3 regions of the Paenibacillus sp. VCA1 genome follow, and region 2 is predicted to be linked to each of the others. Evidence: riboswitches for the same ligand, from Rfam matches in the RefSeq annotation. Region 2 holds a riboswitch; each other region holds the start of a gene.
The links. Region 2 has a riboswitch for thiamine pyrophosphate ahead of RJP21_RS06520 (YkoF family thiamine/hydroxymethylpyrimidine-binding protein). Riboswitches for the same ligand answer to the same signal wherever they lie in the genome.

Region 1 (7,410 bases), on a different contig from region 2:
ACAACGATTTGGTTATGAAGCCCTGCACCGGCAGCGTCGGCCGCGGCATATGGCGGCTTCGCCGCACGGGAACGGCCTGGAAGCTGACTTATTCGCCAAGCGGCAGGTATTATGGCTGGAAAACGGTAACCCTTCGCCAAAACAAGCTGCCCCAGGCTCTGCGAAACCGAGTAGGCCGCGTTCCGTATCTCGTCCAGGAGCGCATCGCCCTGGCGGAATACAAGGACCGGCCGTATGATTTGCGCGTCACCGTGCAGCGGGGCATCAGCGGGCAATGGGAAATAACGGGCATATACGCCAAGGCCGCCCCCTCCCGCACCTTTGTGTCCAATATGGCGCAGGGAGGAAAAGCTTTTCCCGCGGAAACCGTCCTGAGCGAAAGCCTTCCTCGCTTGTCGCCGGAAGCGATCCTGTCGGAAGTCCGTCATCTCGCGCTCCGGATCGCCGAAAAATTGGGGCAGCATCTCCCCATGGCCGCCGATTTCGGGCTCGACATCGGCCTTGCGAAAACGGGGAAACCTTATTTCATCGAATGCAACGGGCGCGACCAGCGTTACGGCTTCCGCAAGGCCGGACTAAACGAGATTTGGAAGGAAACGTACCGCAAGCCTATGGCCTATGCCCGCTTCCTCCTCGGCAGCTGATGCCCGTTGTCTTCCGTCATTTTTAGGAATGGTAGCGGACATCCGCGATGCCGAACCACGGGAAAACGGCCGCGGCGGCATAAGCGGCGCATAGAGCGAAAACAAGCATCAGGATGGCCGCTCCGTCCGCCCAGGAAACGTTGGATGGGTAGTAGTAGGTTCTACCGCCTCCACCGTTAAAGCGCTTCGCTTCCATCGCGACGGCAACCCGGTGGGCACGGCGGATGCCTTGCGACAGAAGCGGTACGGCGTACAGCCGGACATGCTCCGCCACACCCCGAAGACCGCGTCCTTTCACCTTAACGCCGCGAACCTGAAGCGCCTGCCTGCGGATGAGAAACTCCTCCCATACCATCGGCAGCAGCCGGATCGAAGCCATAAAGCTGTATGCAAACCGCGGAGCGAGCCTGAAATTTTGCATCAGCGCGTAAAAAAGTTTGACGGAAGGGGTCGTGCCGGCAAACAGCAACCCCTCCGCCGCAAACGCGATCGAGCGGAAACCCAGGTGCAGCCCGCGGTAGAAGCTTTCTGCCGTAACGCGCAGCATTCCCCATTGCCACCATAACGTATCGCCCTTACCGAACAGGATCATCGTCGCGGAGGAGGATACAAACAGCAGGCCAAACGGCAGGACAAGCAGCAGCGTTTTCCGGGCCGGATACCCGCCGAGCATAAACAAAAGTGCGGTATAAGCCGCAGCCTGATAAACCGCAAAATCAATGTCCCGCGTCATTACCGTAACCAAAAACAACACAATAAACACGGCGAGTTTTACGGCGGGATTGGCGCGAGCCAAAACCGTTTGTCGGGTAGGCGTCAGAAGCTCGATCATGTGCCCACCCGCCTTTCCGTCCGCTTGGATTCGACCGCAGGTCGTTCGATCACCGCGCCGTTCCGTACCTCCCATACCCTCGTGGCCACCTGCCGGGCGATGTCCTCTTCATGGGTTACCATCACGATGGCGGCCCCTTTTTCCTGCATATTCAGGCAGTAATCGAGTATCGCAAACGTATTGCGCGCATCCTGTCCAAAGGTCGGTTCATCCAGCAAAAGGATCGGTTGCCCCCGCATAACGGCCGCAGCCATGCTGAGCCTCCGTTTCTGGCCGGTGGAAAGCTGGTACGGATGGCGGCATTCAAGCCCTTCCAAATGGAAAAAACGCAGAAAATCGCGCGCTTTCTCTTCGGCCAGCCTGTTCTCGTCGCACGTCAATCTGCCCGTCTTCAAGGAAAAAGCCGCCTCCTCCAGCACCGTGTCCGCAACAAACTGAAATTCAGGATTTTGAAACACGTATCCGATCCGGTCCGAAGGGGGATGAGCCTTTTTTCTTTCCCTCCTGGAGGCGCCCTCCGTTTCCGGCATCGCTTCTCCGCACAGCTGATACTCCCCGCGGATCGGCAGCAGCGACATCAGACTCAGCAAAAACGAGCTTTTTCCGGCGCCGTTCGGGCCGACAATGGCGATAAAATCGCCGGGATAAATCTGCGCCGACTCTGCATGAACTACAGGCCGGCCGGCGCGGAATCCCGTGAATTGCCGCAGCGAGAGAAGCGGAGCCGGATTTTCAGGCACAACGGTTTTTTCCGCTTCGTCCCGCCTCGTTTCAAGCATCCGAAAAAAGTCCTCCCACACGCCCGGATACCATATGCCGTATTGCCGCAGTTCACGCCGGAAAGTACGGAATATCCATTCGGGGCTGCCGTCGCCGATGACGCCTCCGTCCGGAGCAAACAATATGATCCGGTCCATCCGGTCCGCGATCTCCTCAATCCGGTGCTCCACGACGATTAAGGTACGTCCTTCCGCCGATTCCCAGACGGCCTCCCACATTTGTTTCCTTCCTTCGGGATCCAGCAAAGCGGACGGTTCATCCAGAAAAATAACGTCAGGTTCAAGCAGCAGCACGGATGCCAGCGCCAACCGCTGCTTCATGCCCTGGGACAGGCTGTCTACCGGCACATGCAGCTGATCGGGGTTCAGGCCGACCGCCGCAAGAACCCGCCGCATTTCGGGAAGCATCCGCTCACGCCGGATACCGCGGTTTTCCAAAACAAACGCCAGCTCTTCATCGACATACGGCATGCAAAACTGGGTATCCGGGTCCTGAAAAACGTATCCTCCGGACTGCGGCGCCACGATGCCGTCCGCTTTGAGCGGAACCTCGATTACGTGCGGAATGAGCCCTCCCAGCACCTGCAGCAGCGTCGATTTGCCGCAGCCGCTCGGGCCGAGCAGCAGCACCTTTTCGCCGCGGCGAACCGAAAGGGACAAATCCTTAAACACAAAAGTTTGCTCGCCCGGAAATTTCAGCCTAAGCATGCTTACGCCCGCGACGGTCTCCGTTTCAAACGTCTCGCGATGTTCAATCATGTTCAAGCGCTTCGTAATCTTTTTTGGTCACGGGCCGCAGAAGCTGCGTCACGCCGGTCGCTTCCAGCGCCTTAGCCAGGGCAAACGCCAAATATCCCGCCAAAACCGCGGAGCTGACGATCCGCAGCGCATATTTGAACAGCATCATGCCGAGCGTATAGTCCGTCACGTAGCCGAAATAAATGTCGACCGCGAATGAACCAAGCGCCGCCGCCGCTCCCGCAAACGCCGCCGTTCCCATCTTGAAGCTGCGGTAGCGCATCACGGCAAAAACAAGCTCCGCGGCAAGCCCCTGCACGATGCTGTACAGCACCAGCTGAATGCCCCATTCGCTGCCGAACAATATTTCCACATGAGCCGCCGCAACCTCTGCCAAAATGGCGACGCCTGGTTTGCGGATCAGCAGCATGGCGAGCGTCGGAGCCAAAAACCAGACGCCGTAAACCAGCTCATCCGCCTGAAAAAACAGCGGCTTAAACAAGTCATACACCGAACTCCAAAAATGATACACGACGCCAAGCACAAGCGACAGAAGCACCGTGACCAGCAGGTCGCTCAGCCGCAGCCCCTTCCTTTTTTCCGCAAGCAAAACATGATCCATCCTGTTTCCCCCTCTTTTGTTTTTGAATCGGCGGGAATTTGCATGAACAGGCACGAAAAAAACCGCCCTGGATCGCAAAGAGAGACGGTTAAATAAGCCCGAAAAGGGCTTCATCGCGAATTCTCTACGCTGGCATTATCCAGATCAGATTCCCGGTCAGCAGCGGATACAGCTGCAATCTCAGCCTGATTCACTCAAGCTCCCGCATCCCATATGTAACGGATCGCATTTCATAAAAACACAAAAGCGCATCATCCGTATCCTGGTTCCAAAATACACCAATTCCGAATCGATTGGCAACAAAAAAATTTAAATAAGGATGAGACAAAAATCCAAAGAGCGACTTTCAACCGGCAATATATAGAGCGAAACGTTTTCGTTCGCCGATATATTGGACCAGGGAGCGGGAGGAATCGAATTTTGCAAAATCCTGAAATATTTAGGCTTCCGGCAGTCCCGTTGCTTCCGCCGATCGCCCCCCATTTTGGTCGTTATTGATTGATTTAACCGCTATTCTATGTCAATATATTTCAGAGTGTTCCAAAAATAGTATGCTGCGGCATTCGGATCCGGCCGCTAAATCCGATGAAACCAAAAGGCGGCCGCGAACGTTAACTCTATAAATCGACTTAGCATCATCCGAAGGGAGAAATAGCATGGCAAAAGAATGGTTAAGGCTGATGACGGAGCTCTCCTCAAGAAAGTGGCTTTCCGCATTGATGGGACGCTTTTCCCACAGCAGGCTCAGCAAAAGCGTCATCCCTTTATTCATAAAAAGCTATCAAATTCCGGCTCACGAGGCCGAAAAAGAAATTCACGAATACCGGACGCTGAACGAGTTTTTTTCGCGCCGGCTGAAGCCGGGCATGCGCCCGGTGGATGAAGGCCCGAACGTACTGACGAGCCCGGTGGATGCCAAAATCACCGCGATGGGCGACATCAGCGCGGGAACGATTTTGAACGTAAAAGGCCAGGATTATTCCGTGGCGGAGCTGCTTCATTTTTCTCCGCATTTGGAGCTCTACAAGCACGGTTATTTTTTTGTGCTGTATTTAAGCCCGACCGATTACCACCGCATCCATTCCCCTATTACGGGCGTGCGTACGGAAAGCGAGCATATTAAAGGCCGCGCCTATCCGGTCAACGAGTTCGGCATGACCCGAATGAAAACGGTGCTGTGCCGCAACGAGCGGCTGATTACCTACATCGCCGGGGAATACGGAGAGGTGGCCGTCGTTAAGGTAGGCGCCATGAACGTAAGCAGCATCCGGTACAACGACGAAAGCGTGTCCCGCTGGAACAACGGCGACGATCTGGCCTACTTCGAATTCGGGTCGACGGTCGTGCTCCTCACCCAGGACGGAACCTTTACGCCGCGGGCGGACCTGAAGCCCGGAGACCAGGTGCGAATGGGCCAGCTTCTCGGCACGCTGCATGCCCCGGCGCCCCGCTCCAACAACCCATAACCGCTGTCACGGCCGCTTGAGCACCGAAGCGATGATGTTTTGGAACAAGCGCCCCGGCAGCAGCGCTTTGGCATGAAGCGTCAGCCGGGTACTGCGCGGAAGCGCGTACCGGAACGCCGGACGTTTCATGCAGGCAATATGCGCAACGAGTTTGGCAACCTCTCTCGGGTCGCCTCCTTGTCGTACGCTTTTTTGTGAAAACGCCAGCACCTTTTCCAGCATGGATTGATAGGGCGACCCCTTCGCCGCGCTCATTTGCGTGAAGCCCTTGTCCCAAATCGGGGTGCCGTAGGCTCCGGGCTCTACCAGCACGACATCGATTCCAAACGGCCTTGCCTCAAGCGCAAGGCATTCGCTGAACCCTTCCAAAGCAAACTTGGAAGACGCGTAAGGGGCATATCCGGGAAATCCGACGCGGCCGCTGATGCTGCTGATCTGAATAATGCGCCCATTGCCGTGCTCCCGCATGATCGGCAGCACGGCCTGCGTCACGCGCACCATCCCGTGAAAATTGGTTTCCATCTGCTCCTGCCAAATCCGGGCGGGAACCTCCTCCACAAAACCTCCGTATGCCGTTCCGGCATTATTAACCAGCACGTCCAGACGCCCGTGCCGCCTGAATATGAGCGCAGCCGCCTCTGTGACGTCGTCGTTCTCGGTGACGTCCAGTCGAATGCAATGGATTTTCCCTTGTACGCCCGCTTGCGCAGCCGCTTCCATCACTACGGCTTCCGCCTCCATCCTCCGGATGCCCGCAATGACGTCGAACCCCCGTCTTGCAAGCTCGACCGAGATCAGCAGGCCGAAGCCGCTTGAGCTTCCGGTCACGAGAGCGACCGGGTTCCCTTGCCATGTGTTCACTATTCCACCGCCTTATACGGGAATCGCTTGAAACAGAAACGGCTTCCGGTCCAAATAATGGCGAAGGAGCGCCAATGAATAAGGCTTGCTCTCCCGCAGCTCGGCCGCTTCCCATGGATGCGGGGCATGATAGCTTTGGTTTTCGATCAGCGATTTGATAAAAAAGGTTTCAAGCACGCGGATGTCGTCCGGCTCGCCGGAAACGGGCAGCAAACGCTCGTATCCTTCAAGAAACACCTGCCGCTGCATCGGGTAGAGGCCGATAAATGCCTGCGCCAAATCGTACAAAAAATAACCGTAGCCGCAGCGTCCGAAATCGATCGGATAAGGCTCCCCGTCCTTGAAAACGAGATTTCCCTCATGAAAATCGCCGTGGATGATGCCAAAACGTTCGTCATCCCTTGGCATTCCCGCCATATGGGCCGTCACCTTGGCCGCGGCCTGCTCATACACGCCGTGTTCGTCCGGCGTCAGAAAGCTCCGGTAATGCTGTTTGAGCCTGGCCGCTTCTTGGGCGAACGCCTGCTCATCCCAGACCGGACGGACAAAACCTTCCGGAACCTGAAATTTCCGCGCTGCCCGGTGCATCCGGGCCAACAACCCGCCCATTTGCAGAAGCTGGCTTTCGGTGAAGTTTCCTTCCCGATGATCGCCTTCCACCCAGCGCAGCACCGAAACCTTCCAGCTTTGCCCCCGTCCCGTCTCCACCTCGGTTACGTAAGAGCCTTCGCGGTTTTTGACGCCTAACGGCGCCCCGATGCCTTCTTCTTCGGCCAAATAGGCAAGCCACTCCATTTCCGAAACGGTTTCGGCTGAAGACGCCGATCCGGGATGGACGCGGAGCAAATACCGCCTTCCCGTTTCGTCTTCGATTTTATAGGTCACATGCTCCGATACCTGGATGAAATCCAGCTCTTTTTCATGAATGTCGTATTGCTCGAGAGCAGCCGTTAAAGCCGCTTCCGCCTGAACGAGCAATAGTCTTCTGCTGTCTTCCGTATCCGCCTGAAAAGCTTCGTTCATAGATACCGCCCCCTTCATTTTCTGTTTTGCCTGGTCAAGATGCAAGCAACATCCCATACTGCTAGCATAGCATACCGGGCGCTTCGAATTCGAAATATTATCGCAATGCCCTTTCGGACCGAAGCGGGTTTTGCCTTTACTGGCCTTCATATAAGAAAAACGTCTATCGACGTACTTCCTAAGAAGACAGACCGCGCTTAAAGGTAGTTTTTCTTGCAATATCAGGAAGAAATGGCTCTGTAATTTATACATGCTGATATTATAAAAAACGGCGGCGCAGTCCTCATGACTGCCCGCCATTTTACTATTGCTTTGTCTTCACCCGCTACGAAGCCTGTCCCTTCGGAAATCCCTATGGGTCCGGAAAATAGGATTCAACGGATTTCGGAAGGTTTTTTCCCCGTATATTGCTTGAACTGCCTGCTGAAGAAAAAGATATCGCGGT
Region 2 (7,410 bases):
CTGAATGAAATCACGACGGTCATTTTCCATCTGGCGCATCAAAATATAAAGCGTTACGCGGGCAACTACCGGCAGTTCCAAAAGGAGTTTGCGCTCGGGCAAGCGCAGCAGCAGATTGCTTACGAGAAACAGAGCAAAGAGATCGAAAGGCTGGAGGCTTTTATCGACAAAAACCGGATCCGCAAAGCGAAGCAGGCCAAAAGCCGTGAAAAAATGCTGGGCAGAATCGTCCGGGTCGAAAAGCCGGTGGAAGGGCCCGCGCCGCGTTTTGCGTTTTCCGTCCCGTCCGCGACGGCAGGTACCGACATCGTTGAAACAAAAGATTTGAAAGTAGGTTATGGCAGCCCTCTGTTCAAACCGGTTTCGCTGAAGGTCCGCAAAGGCGATAAAATCGCGATCGTAGGCGAAAACGGGGCGGGCAAATCCACGCTCGTAAATACGCTGCTCGGACAGCTCCGGCCGCTTGGCGGAGAATTGTTGGCATCCGAAAAGGTTAAAACGGCTTACTACCGGCAGGAGGATACAGCGCCGGAGGAAACGCCGATGGAAAAGGTGTGGGCGCTGCGGCCGGACTTGACGCAAAAGGAGATCCGCAAGGTGCTTGCGATGTCCGGCTTGACGGCGGAACATATCCGCAAGCCGATCCGCACGCTCAGCGGCGGCGAGCAGGCCAAGGTACGGCTGGCCGAGCTGATGTTATCGCCCAGCCACCTGCTTGTCCTGGATGAGCCGACGAACCATTTGGACGTCCGGGCGAAAGAGGCGCTTAAAAAAGGATTGATGGATTACGAAGGCACGGTTTTGCTCGTCTCCCACGAGCCGGCCTTTTATGCAGATTGGGTGACGGATGTGTGGAAGGTGGCGGAATGGAGATAAGCCTTTCCGGGCAGAGATGGAAGGCCGGCGTTCTCTGCGCCGGCTGAAATGCTTAATAGAACGTTGGAATGACAAAAGCTGTCCTTTTTGGGACAGCTTTTTTTCGGATGGACGGATAAAGGCAGCTTCTTGCTTTCTAGAACACTCGATTCAGATGACGGAAAAATCAAAGCTCGCCGTTATACCAACGCAGCGTTCCGAGAGCGTAAGAAAGCCCGTATCCGATCGCCACGATGGCAAGCATGAGCGCCATAAACACGCCGTCCTTCCAGGTAACCGGGACCCGGGTATAAAAATCGCGGCGGCCCGATCCGGTAAACCCTCTCGATATCATCGCCACCGCCGTCCTCTCCGATTTGCGGATCGCTCCCGCCAGCAGCGGAATGCCGTAACGCTTCAAAGCCTGAAGCTGCGAGCGGGGCGTCCGGCGGATCCGTCCGGCCCCCCTTACGCGGTGCGCTTTTTGCATAATAGACAATTCCTCGCGGAACAATGGCAAAAACCGAAAGCCGGCCAAAATGCCGTACGCCAGCCTGGGAGGCAGTTTGCATTGCTGCATCAGGCTGAGCATCAGCTTGACCGGGTCGGTCGTCAACATAAAAAGCAGCGACAGCGCAGAAAACAGCAGCGCCCGCAGGCTGAGCGAAAGCGCGATCCAGCATGCTTCCTGAGTCACCCGGACCGCTCCGACCGACCACAGCAGCTCGGAATCCGGACCTATCGGCTCGCGCGGAAACAAGGCTGCCGTCCAGAAGTAGCCGAACGCCAAAATGAGAAACGGGGAAAAAAGCAGCAGCCATCTTTTCCACGGGATGTTCCCGAACAGCCAGGTCACAAGCACCGTCAGCGCCAAAGCAGCGGCGACGGTTACCGGATCGAAGGCCAGCGACAGCGGCAGCACGCACAGGATGACGGTCAACCCTTTCATGGCCGGATTCAGATGCTCGAGTTGGAGGAGCGAACGCTTGGGGGAGCCGATTTTGCCGCTTTGTACATTCAGCATGCCCGTTCCCCCTCCAGTGCCTGCAGCAATTGTGCGGCGATCGGCGGGATCAGGCCGCGTTCTTTCAGGAACTGCTCGGGGCTCGACCAAAGCGAACCCGGGGCCCCGTCGTAATCAACGGAACCGTTGTTTATGACGACGACGCGGTCGGCGTATTCCTGGACGAATTCCATGTCATGCGTGATGACGACGACGGCCAGCCCCATGTCGGCGCGGGCGCGCAAGCCGGACATCAGCTCTTTAGCCGCATAAGCGTCCTGACCGTAGGTCGGCTCGTCGCAAAGCAAAATTTGCTGCTCGTCGGACATCATGGCAGCCACGCTCAGGCGCCGCTTCTGGCCTTGGCTGAGCGAGAATGGGCTAAACTTCTCCCGTCCCTCGAGGCGAAATTGCTCCAGAAGGCTGCGAACCCGGTTATCGATTTCCGTTTCGCTGAAGTGCTGCAAACGAAGGGAATATGCCAGCTCGTCATAGACCGTGTCCGCCACAAATTGATGCTCGGGATGTTGAAAAATGCAGCCGATCCTCCGGCGAAGCTCCGCTTCCTTCCAGGCTGTCAGCGGTTTGCCGTGAAGCGAGACGCTGCCGGAGGAAGGCATCTGCAGTCCGGACAGCAAAGCCATCAGCGTCGATTTTCCGGCGCCGTTGCGGCCCGCCACCGCAAGCAGTTCCCCTGCCCGGACGGAAAAGGACGCCTCTTGAACGATCACGCGTCCGCCCCGGGAGAAGGACACTTTTTCCGCACGCAGCGGGACCGGATCGCCAAAACCGGCATTCACCGGGTTCGGTGGGGCTCCCGGAATGTCCTGTTCCGACGACCTGCGATCTTGGCGAAGCTTTTCTTTCAGCAGGCGGATAGCCGCGCTTTGGACGGGAGCCGGGTATCGGGTCCACCGCCGAATGAGATCGCGGATTGAAAGCGGCGGCGGGGCTGAACCAGCCTCCGGTGGATCGCCGCCTTCCGTCATGCCGGCAGACCGGGAAAGCTCCCGGTGAAGCACGACGGCCCGGGGCAGCCAAATGCCGGCGCTTTCGGCTTCGGCATCCCGGCTTGCAAAAAAATGTCCCGGATCCCCTTCATATTGAACGGTTCCTTGATGATCCATGACGACAAGCCGGTCGACATATTCCATCCACGGATCCAGATGATGTTCGATCAGCAGCGTCGTCACGGGCAGCAGCCGGCGGATGGCATGGATCCGCTCGGCAAGCTGCCGCGCCGAAGCCGGGTCGAGATTGGAGGTGGGCTCATCCAGAAGGAGCACCTTCGGCCGCAGGGCAAGCGCCGCCGCGATGGCGACGCGCTGCTTTTGTCCGCCGGAAAGTTCATGGATCAGCCGATCCCTGCAATCGCTCAGCTGAACAAGCCTTAACGCGTCGTCGATCCGTTCGCTGATTTCCTCCCGGGGACAAGAGACGTTTTCGAGGCAAAATGCAAGCTCCTGCTCGACCGTCAGCATGCAAAATTGACTGTCCGGGTCTTGAAAGACGATGCCGACGATTTGCGCCGTTTCTCCGGGATGTTTCCCGTCGAGCGTTTTCCCGAAAATCTTTACGCAGCCGGTGACCTCGCTTTCCACGGCATGCGGGTAAATCCCGTTAAGGCAGAGGGCAAGCGAGCTTTTTCCGCAGCCGCCCGGACCGAGAAGCAGCGTCAGTTCCCGTTCGTGCAGCGTCAGCGATACCGAGGACAGGACCGGTTCCGTTTGATCTTCGTCCAGTCTCAGGGATATGCGGTCGGCGACAAGCACCGGGCTGCGGTCCGGCTGCCGTTCCGCGGCGGCCATCACGAAACCTCCGCTTTGGATCCCAGCCGCCCCCGCGAGGTTTTGGCGATCGGAAAGCTGCGGAGCGCGCCCGTTTTTGCAAGGGCGTCCGCGATCCATTTGCCGAGAAGACCTGCCAGCAGCGCCGCGCTGATGACGCGGGTGACGAACATGGCGAGCAGCAATCCCGGCGACAGCGCGGCAAACCCGGAATGAATGAATCCCCAGGCAAAGCTGAAGACGGCGGCGCCGGCACCCGCAGCCATCAGGGCCGGAGCGGAATAGCTGCGGTAACGAAGCGCCGCAAACACCGCTTCAGCGCCAAGCCCTTGAATGAATGCCGACAAAATCAGAACCGGGCCGGCGGTGTTGCCGATCAGGAGCTCAACGCATCCGGCTACCGTTTCCGACAAAAGCGCGGCTCCCGGCCGCTGCATTATGTAAGCCGAGATGACCGATACGATAAACCAGATCCCAAAAATGACTTCGTAGCCCATCGGCCCCATAAAGCCGACCAGCACGTTGCCGACCTGCAGGAAAAGAACGTACACGACGGCAAAAACGACGGACAGCGAACTCAGCACGATGATGTCGCGCAGCTTCCAGTTTTTCATCGGGCCATCGCCTCCCCGGCCAATTTCCGCGCGGGTTTCGGCGAAGGGCTGTTGCACGACAAAGTCGCGGTCATCACCAGATGGGACACCTCGTCCGCAGCCTTGGCGAAGACCTGCCCCAATGTGCGGAAGACGTCGTTTGCACTTCCGTCCAGACGGCTTGCGTAATGAACGCTGCCGGAGAAGGTGCCGAGACTTTTGGCGGCCTCGACCGCACCCGCAATCATGCCCATGTATCCCGGGGCGTTCAGCGGGTAAAGGGCAAACTGTGCCGCGGTGTCGATGCCAGGCGGCGTTTCGTTCAACCGGACGTCATCCTCGGACATGTAAACGTCCCCGCTGGAATCCCCGGGGCAGCCGATCGAAAACGTGCCGCTGAACACGACGTGCTCGCCGCTTGCCGCCGCATGGGCGAAGATCGCATGCACAACGTCGAAGACATGGGACATCCGTCCGCGGACGCAGGTGCTGACATCATCCGTCAGCATCCAAACTTTGGACGTATTCGTTTTTTTTAAGGCGTCTTCAATGATCGATACAAAATCGCCGCTCATCGGGTAGATCGAAAAGCGGCAGCCCGCGATGCGGCTCGTTCCGCAAACCCATTTTTCACTCACCATTTTCGTTTCCTCCTTGTACGAACGCTGATACATATTCGAACTTTCTGCCGGCCGGCGCACAAAAAAACCGCACCCGAAAGAGTGCAGCTCACCGGACGGCTTGAAGGCCCGCTTCAGACGTTGCGAAAGAGGGGCTTCATGGCTGTCGTTTCACCGCACTTCCCCACGCTAGTATGACCTAGATCGGGTGTGAAGGGTTAACGTTCGCGCATGCATTCGCTACTTGTCTCTCAGCCAAAAAGGCACCCCTAGTGCTATCTTTCCGTATGCAGTTTTTTGCTGGTTCCCATTATACCGCTTCGAACAAGATTGTAAAGACCCGAATGTTTTTTCTAGTGCAGCCGTTTTCAATCGCGGCTATGGAGAATGCGCCTTCATTGTGATATACTGAAAATCCTTTCTAAGCGGGCTTATGGCTCACGACTAAGCATCGGCTTACCAGGGCAGGGTAGTTCTGCAGCGCTCGGCCGCATCGGGCACGAGTTGCATGCGAATGCTGCAGGAACGGCTCCCGTACGGCCTTTTGGCTGACGGAAGAACTTTTAGGAGGTAACTGAAATTGGAGCAAACTTTTCAAAGTGCCTATCAAGAGGAAGAGCGAAGGCTGAATGCAACGATAGCGGAAATTGACAGGCAGCTGAAACGGCTGCGCGCGATCCCGGTGTATACCGGACATGATTTCACTGAACAGGTGCTCGAGGCCGGACGCGAGGAAAAAAGGCAATCTTTGGCCAAAAGCCTGGCTGCCCCTTATTTTGGCCGGCTTGACTTTCAGGAAAATAACGATACGGAGCCTAAGCCGCTTTATATCGGCAAAATCGGCGTCGACCACGGGGAGGTCGGGGATCAGCCGATGGTGATCGATTGGCGGGCGCCGATTGCCAGCGTGTTTTATTCCTTCACGGGCGGCGACGAACCGGCTGCGTACGAAGCTCCCGAAGGAACGATCGAAGGGCTGGTGTATTTGAAGCGCAACCTCGTCATCCGGAAGCAGATTTTGGAACGGGTATCCGATACCTATGACCGGAACAGCGACCAGCCGGCGGTGTCGGACGAATTTCTGGTTTACCGGCTCGGCGAAAACAAGGACAACAAGCTGCGCGACATCGTCTCGACCATTCAGGCGGAACAGGACAAAATCATCCGCGCGGCCCGAAATACGGCGCTGATCATCCAAGGGGTCGCGGGAAGCGGAAAAACGACCGTGGCGCTGCATCGTCTCGCGTATTTGCTGTACCAGTACAAAGAGCAGGTCGCGGCTGAAAAAATGATCATTTTTGCGCCGAACCTTATGTTTCTCGATTACATATCCGACGTGCTGCCCGAGCTTGGGGTCGGCGACATCCAGCAGAGCACGTTTGCGGATTGGGCCATGCGGCTGCTCGGCATTGATTTACCGCTTGCCGATCCTTCCGAGACGCTGGCTTACTGGTTCGAGTCTGCCGACGGGATGCCGGAAGTGACGGACGAAGTTCCCGGGCGGTTCAAAGGTTCGATCCGGTTCATGGAGATGATCCGCGCCTGCATCGAGGCGATGGAGGATGCGTCGGTGCCCGAAGCGGATTTTATGCCATGGGAAGGCGCCGTGCTTTCGCGCGCCACCATTCTTCACTGGTTCAACGATGAATACAAGCCGTATCCTTTGGCGAAGCGGAAAGAGCGGGTGATGGCAAGAATCCACCGCTGGGTCGAGATGGAGCTGAAAAAATCGCCATCCGCCGCCGCGCTGAAAGAACGGAAGAAAAAAGCATCCCAACGCGAAAAATCCTATGCTTCCAAATGGCCGAAATACGAGCCGGTCGTGTTGTACAAGCAAATGTTCAAGGCGCTGAAGCTGCAGGCCGGCTGGCCCGAAGAGCTGCTGGCCGGGATTCCGGACGGCGTCATGAAATCGACGCAAAAGGATTTGAAAAAGGACGTTCTTCGCGAAGAAGATCTGCCCGCCCTTCTGTACATTCATTATCTGCTTAACGACATTACGGGGGAGCAGCGGTTCGATCACATCGTCATCGACGAAGCGCAGGATTTTTCGCCTTTCCAGGTCGCGGTTCTCGATCTGTTCGTCAAGGGGCATTCCTTTACGATTCTCGGTGACTTGTCCCAAGGTATCCATGCGTATCGCGGCGTTCACGGCTGGGACGAAATGAGGTCATGGTTCAAGCCGGAGGACACGGCGTATTTCGCTTTGACGCGCAGCTACCGGTCGACGATGGAAATCATCGAATTCGCCAACCGCATCCTCGAGCAAGGCGTAAACAGCGAGCTGCTGGCGGTGCCGGTTTTCCGCAGCGGGAACCCGGTGCGTTTGATTGCTTACGGAAGCGGCGGCGGGCGTCTGAATGATTTGCGCGCAGGGCTGCAAAAGCTTTCTTCAGGCGAATACCGCACGGTGGCCGTATTGACCCGAACGCTGAAGGACGCGAAGGAGCTGCACGAACGGCTGAAGCCGGATCTGCCCGAGCTTCATTTGATCGACGGCGGTGATCAGGCATACGAGGGGGGACTTTCCGTCCTGCCCGTCTACCTCTCGA
Region 3 (7,410 bases), on a different contig from region 2:
GTTCATGCGGACCGTTCCCGCGTCAGGCTTGACGAGGCCGCCGATAATATGGAACAGCGTGCTTTTGCCGCTGCCCGACGGCCCGAGGATGGAGACGAATTCGCCTTTGCCCACGGTAAGCGTCACGTCGTCCAGCACCTGCAGGCGGCTTCGCTTTTCCTGGAAGGCTTTGCTGATGCCGGATGCCTCCAGGGCGGGAGAGGCAGGGGGATGGCCACCGGCTTTGGCGGCGGCTGTCGTTTTTTCTAGCGTTGACATGTCGGTTTTTCGCTCCTTTCTTTGTCCGGCATTAACTTTCCTGCTTCGGTTTCCAGCGCACGAGCCATCGTTCCAGCAGGGCGATGATTCCGAACATGAGCAGGCTGAGCGCGACGATGACCATAATGGCGACGAACATGCGGTCGGTGCGGTATCCGGATTTTTGCAGCATCATATAATATCCGATGCCCTTGTCCGCGCCGATCCATTCCGCGATGACCGCCCCCATGACGCTGTAGGTCGCGGCGATTTTGACGCCCGAAAAGATCGCGGGCAGCGCATGCGGCAGCTCGAGCTTGGCGAATATTTGCCGTTTGTTCGCGCCGATCATCCGCATGTAATTGAGCATGACCCGGTCGGTCTGTTTCAGTCCGCCCATCGTGGCGACGGCAACGGGGAAGAAGCAGACGAGGGTGATGACGATCAGTTTGGGCAGCAGCCCGAAGCCGAACCAAATCAAAAGCAGCGGGGCCAGCGCAATGGTCGGGATATTTTGGCTTAAAATGAGCAGCGGGTACAGCGCCGACTTCAGAAACGGAATCAAATGCAGGATAAGGGCGATGACCAGCCCCACCGCCGTTCCGATGATAAAACCTTCAAGCGTCAGCCTGACCGTAGCCCAGACATGGCCCCATAAATCCCCAGCCCCGTCCGCCGTTTCCTTGGCGATGTCGACCGGGGAGGGAAGGATCCATTTATCGATATGGAACAGCGAGGTGCACAGCTCCCATACGGTCAAAAAGAAGAGGACCGCCACAAAGGGCGGCCATACATGGCTCCACCAGCGCCTCATGGACGGTATTTCTCCGTAAGCCGATCCATGCTGATGCCGCCGGGGTTATGGGCGATTTTGATCTGGGAGATGATGCTTGGGCTGCCGGCCTCCACCAGAACCTCATGCATGCGGCGCACGATTTCCAGCAGTTCCTCAAGCTCGCCCTCCATCGTCGTTTCCAGCGGATGCACCTCGTATTTGACGCCCGACTGCTGAATCACTTCGATGGCCCGGTCGACGTAGGGATAAGAGTTCTCGTTGTTCGGCGTTTTTGGGATGACCTGAATGCTGAGCAGGGTATGAGCCATACCCGATCACTTCCTTTGCAAGTTATGATAAATGACTAGGAATACGAAAGATCATGATTCTTGCGGCAAAAAGTCGTTCGTAAACGCGTTTTGGACATCCAGCGGCTTATCGAGCAGCTTATGCTCGTACATCCAATCGGAATACCCTTTCCATACCTGTTCCTTCTGCTCGCCCCAACGCTTGGCGTCGTCCTGGTATTTCGGGCTGAGCCATTTCTGGCTGGCCATCACCAGATCCTTGTCGAGCTCCGGCACGGCTTTGATCAGCACGCCCGCAGCATCCTCCGGATGTTGAATCGCAAACTGGTACCCTTTGGAGGTGGCGCGCATAAAAGCTTTGACCAGCTCCGGATCTTCCTTGATCTGCTTTTCGTTTGTGACGATCACCGGCGTGTAATAATCGAGCTTGTCGGAGAAATCCTTGACATACAGCATGTCGAGCGGCTCCTTGCGCAGCTCGGCTTCAATGCCGGTCCAGCCGTAGAAAATCCAGGCGAAATCGATGTCGCGTTTTACCGCCGTAAAATAGTCGGCTTCGCCCATGTTGACGATCTTCAGCTTGTTAACGTCCGCTTTATCGATGGCCATGATCGAGTCGATGACCGCTTTTTCCACCGGGGAGCCCCAGCCGCCGTAGGTTTTGCCTTCAAAGTCCTTCGGTCTTTTGATGTTGCGGTCGACCGGAGCGGCAAAGCCGGACGTGTTATGCTGGATCACCGCCGCGATCGATACGAGCGGAACGCCCTGCGTGCGCGCCTGGGTGACGTTTTCCTGCACGCTGATGCCAAACGGCACCTTGCCCGACGCGACCATGGCTTCCGCCCCTCCGGCGCCCGGCTGCACGATGTCGACGTTCAGGCCCTCCTCTTCGTAATAGCCTTTTTCCTTGGCGACGTAAAGCCCCGTATGGTTCGTGTTCGGCGTCCAGTCCAGGACGATCTTGACGTCCTTCAGCTTTTTGGGCTCGTTGCCGCCCGCAGCGGAGGACGTTTCCCCGGACGGTTTCCCTTCATCCGTCGTTTGGGCGTTTTTGCTTCCGCAAGCGGCCGTAGCCATCACAAGCAGCAATGCGAGCAAAAACAGCCCGAATTTTTTCGTTTTCATTGCGTTTCTCTCTCCCTTACCTATGTTCTCCCCTTCATTCATGCAGAAGAATCTTTCTTTTTCGATCTGGAAGCGAATCAAGGGCCCCTTGCATTCTCTTTTTCGTTCAGGGTCCGATCATTCAACAAAAAAAGCGCCCCGGATTCGGGACGCTTAAGGCGCAAGGATAGCATGGCGAACGCCATGACATGGCTTTTCCTACGCTGGCATTACCCAGATCAGGTTTAAGGGTCAGTATCTTGAAGGGATACAATCTCAGCCGGCCGATTCCAGCACCCCGGATTCTTATGAAGTTGCGGGTTTTACATTGGTATTATAGTCCTAACCTTGAAAGAATTCAATCGCTGCGGCTCGAAACCTTTCGTTTGGAACGGAAAAAGGGAGAAATCTGAAAAATCGCCGGTCTTGAAAAAGCGTCCCGTCCGGAAGAAGAATAAATATTCTAAAAAATGCCACGATAAGGGTGAAGGGAGTCTGGTTAAGGCAGGAGGCTGAGGGAAATAAAAACAAATATTTCGTTTATTCAATCCGTCATGATTCTGATGCTAAGCACCGGCCTACTGAATCATGTCATCCTAATCCCTATATTGCTTCAAGCGGCAAACCGGGACGCTTGGATTTCGGTGCTGCTGGCAAGCGGATGCGCGCTTGTATGGGCATGGATGCTTCACATCGGCATAACCAAACTGAACAAACGCCATCTGTTCGGTTGGCTGTCCAAGGCTTATCATCCCATTGTGGGCCGCGGTCTTGCCTCAGTCATCGCCGTATACCTGTTTGCTATTTGCGCCATTACGACAAAAGACACGGTATATTGGATTCATCTCACGTTTTCTCCGGAGACGCCTTTTCTCATTTTTAGCTTCCTCTTCCTTTTGATATCGGCCGTAAACGCCTTTTTGGGCATCCATTCCCTTGCCAATACCGCGGGCTTATTGCTGCCCTTCGTCATTGTATTAGGCTTTTTTATCATGTCGTTTAACATGCCCCATAAGGATTACACGTTGCTGAAGCCGATACTTGAACATGGCATGAAACCCGTTTGGGGAGGAGCCCTATATGCGGGAACCGGCTTTGTTGAAGTGATCATGTTTTTCTTTTTGCAGCATCATATCAAATCTCGCCTGTCGTATCTTTCTTTTATGCTCATGATCCTGCTTCTTATGGGACTGACTATAGGGCCGCTGATCGGCGCCATCGTTGAATTCGGAGTGGACGAGGCCAACAAGCTCCGGTTTCCGGCCTTTGAGGAATGGAGACTGCTGACCATTGGCCGTTACATCGAGCATATGGACTTCTTTAGCGTCTACCAATGGTTCAGCGGCGCGTTTTTGCGAATTTCGCTCTCCATGTTTCTCATACTCGATATTTTCCAGGTCAAAAGAAAAAAGGCGAAGGCTTGGGTGCTGGGGAGTATTTTTGCAATTACCTTTGCCATTACGGCCATTCCTATAAGCGACCGTTTTTTTCTAAACATGCTGTCCGAGTATGTGCTTCCCGTCTCGTTTTGGGGGATATTGTCCTTTTCCGTGATTATTACGGGGCTGATCAGCTTGGCCCGCCGAAGGGGGAAAATGGCGCCGTGAAGAGGCATGACATCAAAAGCAAGCCGGCCCAAAACATTGAGGATATGGTTTCGCGGTTGTTCGGATCGAGCGCGGATATTAAGAAACGAACCGTCTTGTTACCGGTCCAAGGTTATTCAGTTCAGTTGGTTTATTGCCAAGGGTTGTCCGATGCCGCCAAAGTGGAGCAAGACGTTATCCCTGAGTTAAAAAATATCCCGGAGCAAATGCTGCTGTCGGATGAAATGGATTTGCCGCTTAAAGTTCCTTTTCAAATGGAGCCCATTCCGCAGGACCGAACGGAAGAAGGGATGAAAACGACCGTGCTTGCGGGAGATCTTCTTCTTATATTTGCGCCTTCGAACCGATGTTACTCCATGGTTATGGGCAATGCGCCCAAACGGCAACCGGAGGAGCCGAATACGGAAGTTTCAACGAGAGGACCAAGGGACGGTTTTGTCGAGGATTTGTATACGAACGTTGCTTTGATCCGGAGGAGGCTGAAGACCGATCAGCTCGCTGTTGAGGAATTTACGATCGGTTCCGAAACGGCGACCAAAATCCATCTTTTATACCATAAGGCAACGATCAAGGACGATGTTCTCCAGGAGATCAGGGCGAGGTTATCCCGCATAAAAACCAAAGGTCTCGTGAGCAACAGTCAACTCGAGGAAATGTTGACCCGAGGCCTCTTGGTTTTTCCGCTGATAACTTATACCGGAAGGCCTGACTATGCCGTAAACTCGCTGCTCCACGGCAAATTTGTCATTGTGATGGACGGTGCCCCTACGGTGCTGATCGCTCCCGTGAACATCAATTTCTTGCTGAATTCTTCGGAGGATGCGTTTCTCGTCAATGTCGTTGTTGCTTTTACGCGTTTTTTGAGGGGGGTCAGTGTGCTGCTTTCTTTGTTTCTGCCGGGATTTTGGATAGCGTTGACCACGTACCATCAAGACCAAATCCCCTTTACGCTGCTTGCAACCTTGGTCAACTCCAGGCAGGGGGTGCCGCTGCCGGCTCCTCTGGAGGCGACGGTCATGCTGTTTTTATTTGAAATTTTCCGGGAAGCGGGCATGCGATTGCCTTCCGCGTTCGGACAGACCTTATCGGTGGTCGGCGGATTGATTATCGGGCAGGCGGCCATGAGCGCCGGAATCGCAGGTCCGGGGACGGTAGTGGTCATTGCGATTTCCGTGCTTTCCACCTTTACGCTGGTGAACCAGTCCCTGGTCAATACCGTCGGCCTGTTTCGAATTTTTGTGGTTCTGATCAGCAGTCTTTTGGGATTGTTCGGGGTGCTGTTCTCTCTGCTGGCGATGGTCCTTTTCCTGGTCAATCTCCGTTCCTTCGGCACCTATTATTTGGCTCCGCTAAGTCCTCCGAAGTTCAGGGACATGTATAAAGTTTTATTCAGGATGCCATGGGGCAAGGACGGGTTCACGAATGGAAAGGAAAATAAAAGATGAACATGATGATGAAATGGATCCGCTGCATCCTTGCCTTGGCGCTTTTGACCATGCCGCTCACGGGCTGCTGGGGGGCAAGGGAAATCGAGCATATGATCTATGTGAATACCGTTGGGGTCGATTATGTAAAGGGACAGGTCGTACTGTATATCCAGATGCTCAACTTCAGCGGCATTGCCAAGAGAGAGTCCGGGCAGTCGCAACCGCAGAAGACGTTTGTCGGTAAAGCGGAAGGCGATTCGTTTGATACCGCAGTCTTTAATTTGTATACCTCTAGCCCGCAAAGGGTCGTCTGGAGCAATGTGAAAACGATCGTATTTAGCGAGGCGGCGTTAAAGAACGGGATTGTGGATCAGGTGCTGGACGTATGGGACCGGTATTATGAATTCAGGTATACGGTCTGGACGATGGCGACCAAGGAGCCGATAGAAGATTTGCTCAATACTCCATCCATCGCCGATTTGTCGGTGGTCTACTCGCAGCTCAACAGCCCGATGCGAATCTATGAACAAAATTCCGTCATCTCCCCGCTGTACCTCTACAAATTCATATGGAAGTGGAAAGAGAAGGGCGAAACGGTGCTTCTGCCGAATGCTGAGATTATTCCTGACTGGACCGACAACCGAAAACCTTCGCCCAACGTCAGCATGACCGGGGTTTGCTTTTTGCAAAAGCAAAAGTTTCGGGGATGCCTGGAGGATTCGGATATTTTGGGACTGAGGTGGCTGGAAAAGAATACGAGAAGAACATCTCTGGTCATCCGAAAAGGGAACGAGGTACAGGCTATGATGGTCATGAACAAGGTTAAATCGTCGATCCGCCCGAAGCTGAGACAAGGCAAGCCTGTATTTGACATCAAAGTGTCAACGCAGGCTACGCTTCCCCAGTTGAATAAGAACGTAACCAAGAAAAAACTGGAGATGGCAGCAACGAAGGAAATTAAGGACCAAATTATGAAGACCTACTTGAAAGGCTTGGAAATGGATGTGGATGCATACGGGCTATCGGGCATACTCCGCAGAAGCATGCCCGATGCCTGGCATAGGTTAAGCGCCGAAGACAAAATCCCGCTCGATCCGGGAAGCATCGAAAACATCGACATTAAGGTGAATTTGATCAGCGGAGGCATATCCAAGCTGAAATAAGCTTCTGCTTCGTTTATCCATTGTTGGAGGTTGGCAAGGGTGTATTCTTTACATCGTTGAGCCGAAGCTGTTTGTGCTGCAGGAAAAACGCCGCAATGCTGAGAATGACCATAAAAAGAGTAAACAAGGCGAGCATCCAGGCGGTCTGGTTGACCTGCAAATGATCCATGCACCAGCCGATGACAAGCGGAAGCACCGCGCCGCCCACGCCCCCGGAGGCAATCAGAATGCTTGGCGTCGACTCCTCCGTTCCTTGCAGCAGCTTGCTTGCGAAGACGAGGGCGATCGAGAAGATCCCCGACATAAACAAGCCGAGCAGCAGGATGACGGCAAAAGCGGACCAGACCGCTCCGGTCAAAGGAAATACGGCCAGCAGCACCAGCGTAACGGCGCAGCTGAACAGCACATATACGCGGTAATGGATGCGCTCAGCGACGGTGCCGGAGAAAATCCGGCCGATGGACATCGCCACCCAAAAGCAGGTCACGCTGAGCGTGGCAAAAGCTTCCTTCATGCCGATTTTTTCGATGAGGATGGCGGGCATAAAGTTGGCCAGACTCATTTCCGTGCCGACGTAGAGAAAGAAAAACACCATGAACAGCACCAGGATGCCCAATGATTTTCCCTGATACGGAAAACGTTTTTTGTGGGAGGCCGCGTTCCCATCCGTCCCGCTGACGTTTGCCGCCTTCCTGTCGGCACGGAGCTCCGCATCGATTTCGCCGAACGAGCTTTTGGACCATAACAGCAGGGTGACGAGGGAAAACAAGGAAATGACAAGAAAGGAAA

Region 1: it holds a riboswitch for thiamine pyrophosphate, as region 2 does, so the genes downstream of both, RJP21_RS24160 (ECF transporter S component) here and RJP21_RS06520 (YkoF family thiamine/hydroxymethylpyrimidine-binding protein) in region 2, are expected to answer to the same signal.
Region 3: it holds a riboswitch for thiamine pyrophosphate, as region 2 does, so the genes downstream of both, RJP21_RS01730 (ABC transporter substrate-binding protein) here and RJP21_RS06520 (YkoF family thiamine/hydroxymethylpyrimidine-binding protein) in region 2, are expected to answer to the same signal.

The regions. Positions count from the first base shown of each region.
Region 1 covers NZ_JAVLSX010000012.1:42,914-50,323, forward strand. Annotated here, with positions in the region: gene RJP21_RS24145 (YheC/YheD family endospore coat-associated protein) at 1-644, shown strand, start outside; gene RJP21_RS24150 (energy-coupling factor transporter transmembrane component T family protein) at 667-1,473, opposite strand; gene RJP21_RS24155 (ABC transporter ATP-binding protein) at 1,473-3,014, opposite strand; gene RJP21_RS24160 (ECF transporter S component) at 3,007-3,615, opposite strand; TPP riboswitch at 3,720-3,831, opposite strand; gene asd (archaetidylserine decarboxylase) at 4,272-5,081, shown strand; gene RJP21_RS24170 (SDR family oxidoreductase) at 5,088-5,942, opposite strand; gene RJP21_RS24175 (phosphotransferase enzyme family protein) at 5,955-6,965, opposite strand; gene RJP21_RS24180 (AraC family transcriptional regulator) at 7,340-7,410, opposite strand, start outside.
Region 2 covers NZ_JAVLSX010000002.1:647,942-655,351, reverse strand. Annotated here, with positions in the region: gene RJP21_RS06540 (ABC-F family ATP-binding cassette domain-containing protein) at 1-876, shown strand, start outside; gene RJP21_RS06535 (energy-coupling factor transporter transmembrane component T family protein) at 1,043-1,879, opposite strand; gene RJP21_RS06530 (ABC transporter ATP-binding protein) at 1,873-3,666, opposite strand; gene RJP21_RS06525 (ECF transporter S component) at 3,666-4,259, opposite strand; gene RJP21_RS06520 (YkoF family thiamine/hydroxymethylpyrimidine-binding protein) at 4,256-4,879, opposite strand; TPP riboswitch at 5,023-5,139, opposite strand; gene RJP21_RS06515 (HelD family protein) at 5,439-7,410, shown strand, end outside.
Region 3 covers NZ_JAVLSX010000001.1:419,857-427,266, forward strand. Annotated here, with positions in the region: gene RJP21_RS01715 (ABC transporter ATP-binding protein) at 1-258, opposite strand, end outside; gene RJP21_RS01720 (ABC transporter permease) at 290-1,051, opposite strand; gene RJP21_RS01725 (thiamine-binding protein) at 1,048-1,341, opposite strand; gene RJP21_RS01730 (ABC transporter substrate-binding protein) at 1,393-2,445, opposite strand; TPP riboswitch at 2,624-2,735, opposite strand; gene RJP21_RS01735 (GerAB/ArcD/ProY family transporter) at 2,988-4,031, shown strand; gene RJP21_RS01740 (spore germination protein) at 4,028-5,476, shown strand; gene RJP21_RS01745 (Ger(x)C family spore germination protein) at 5,473-6,621, shown strand; gene RJP21_RS01750 (MFS transporter) at 6,635-7,410, opposite strand, start outside.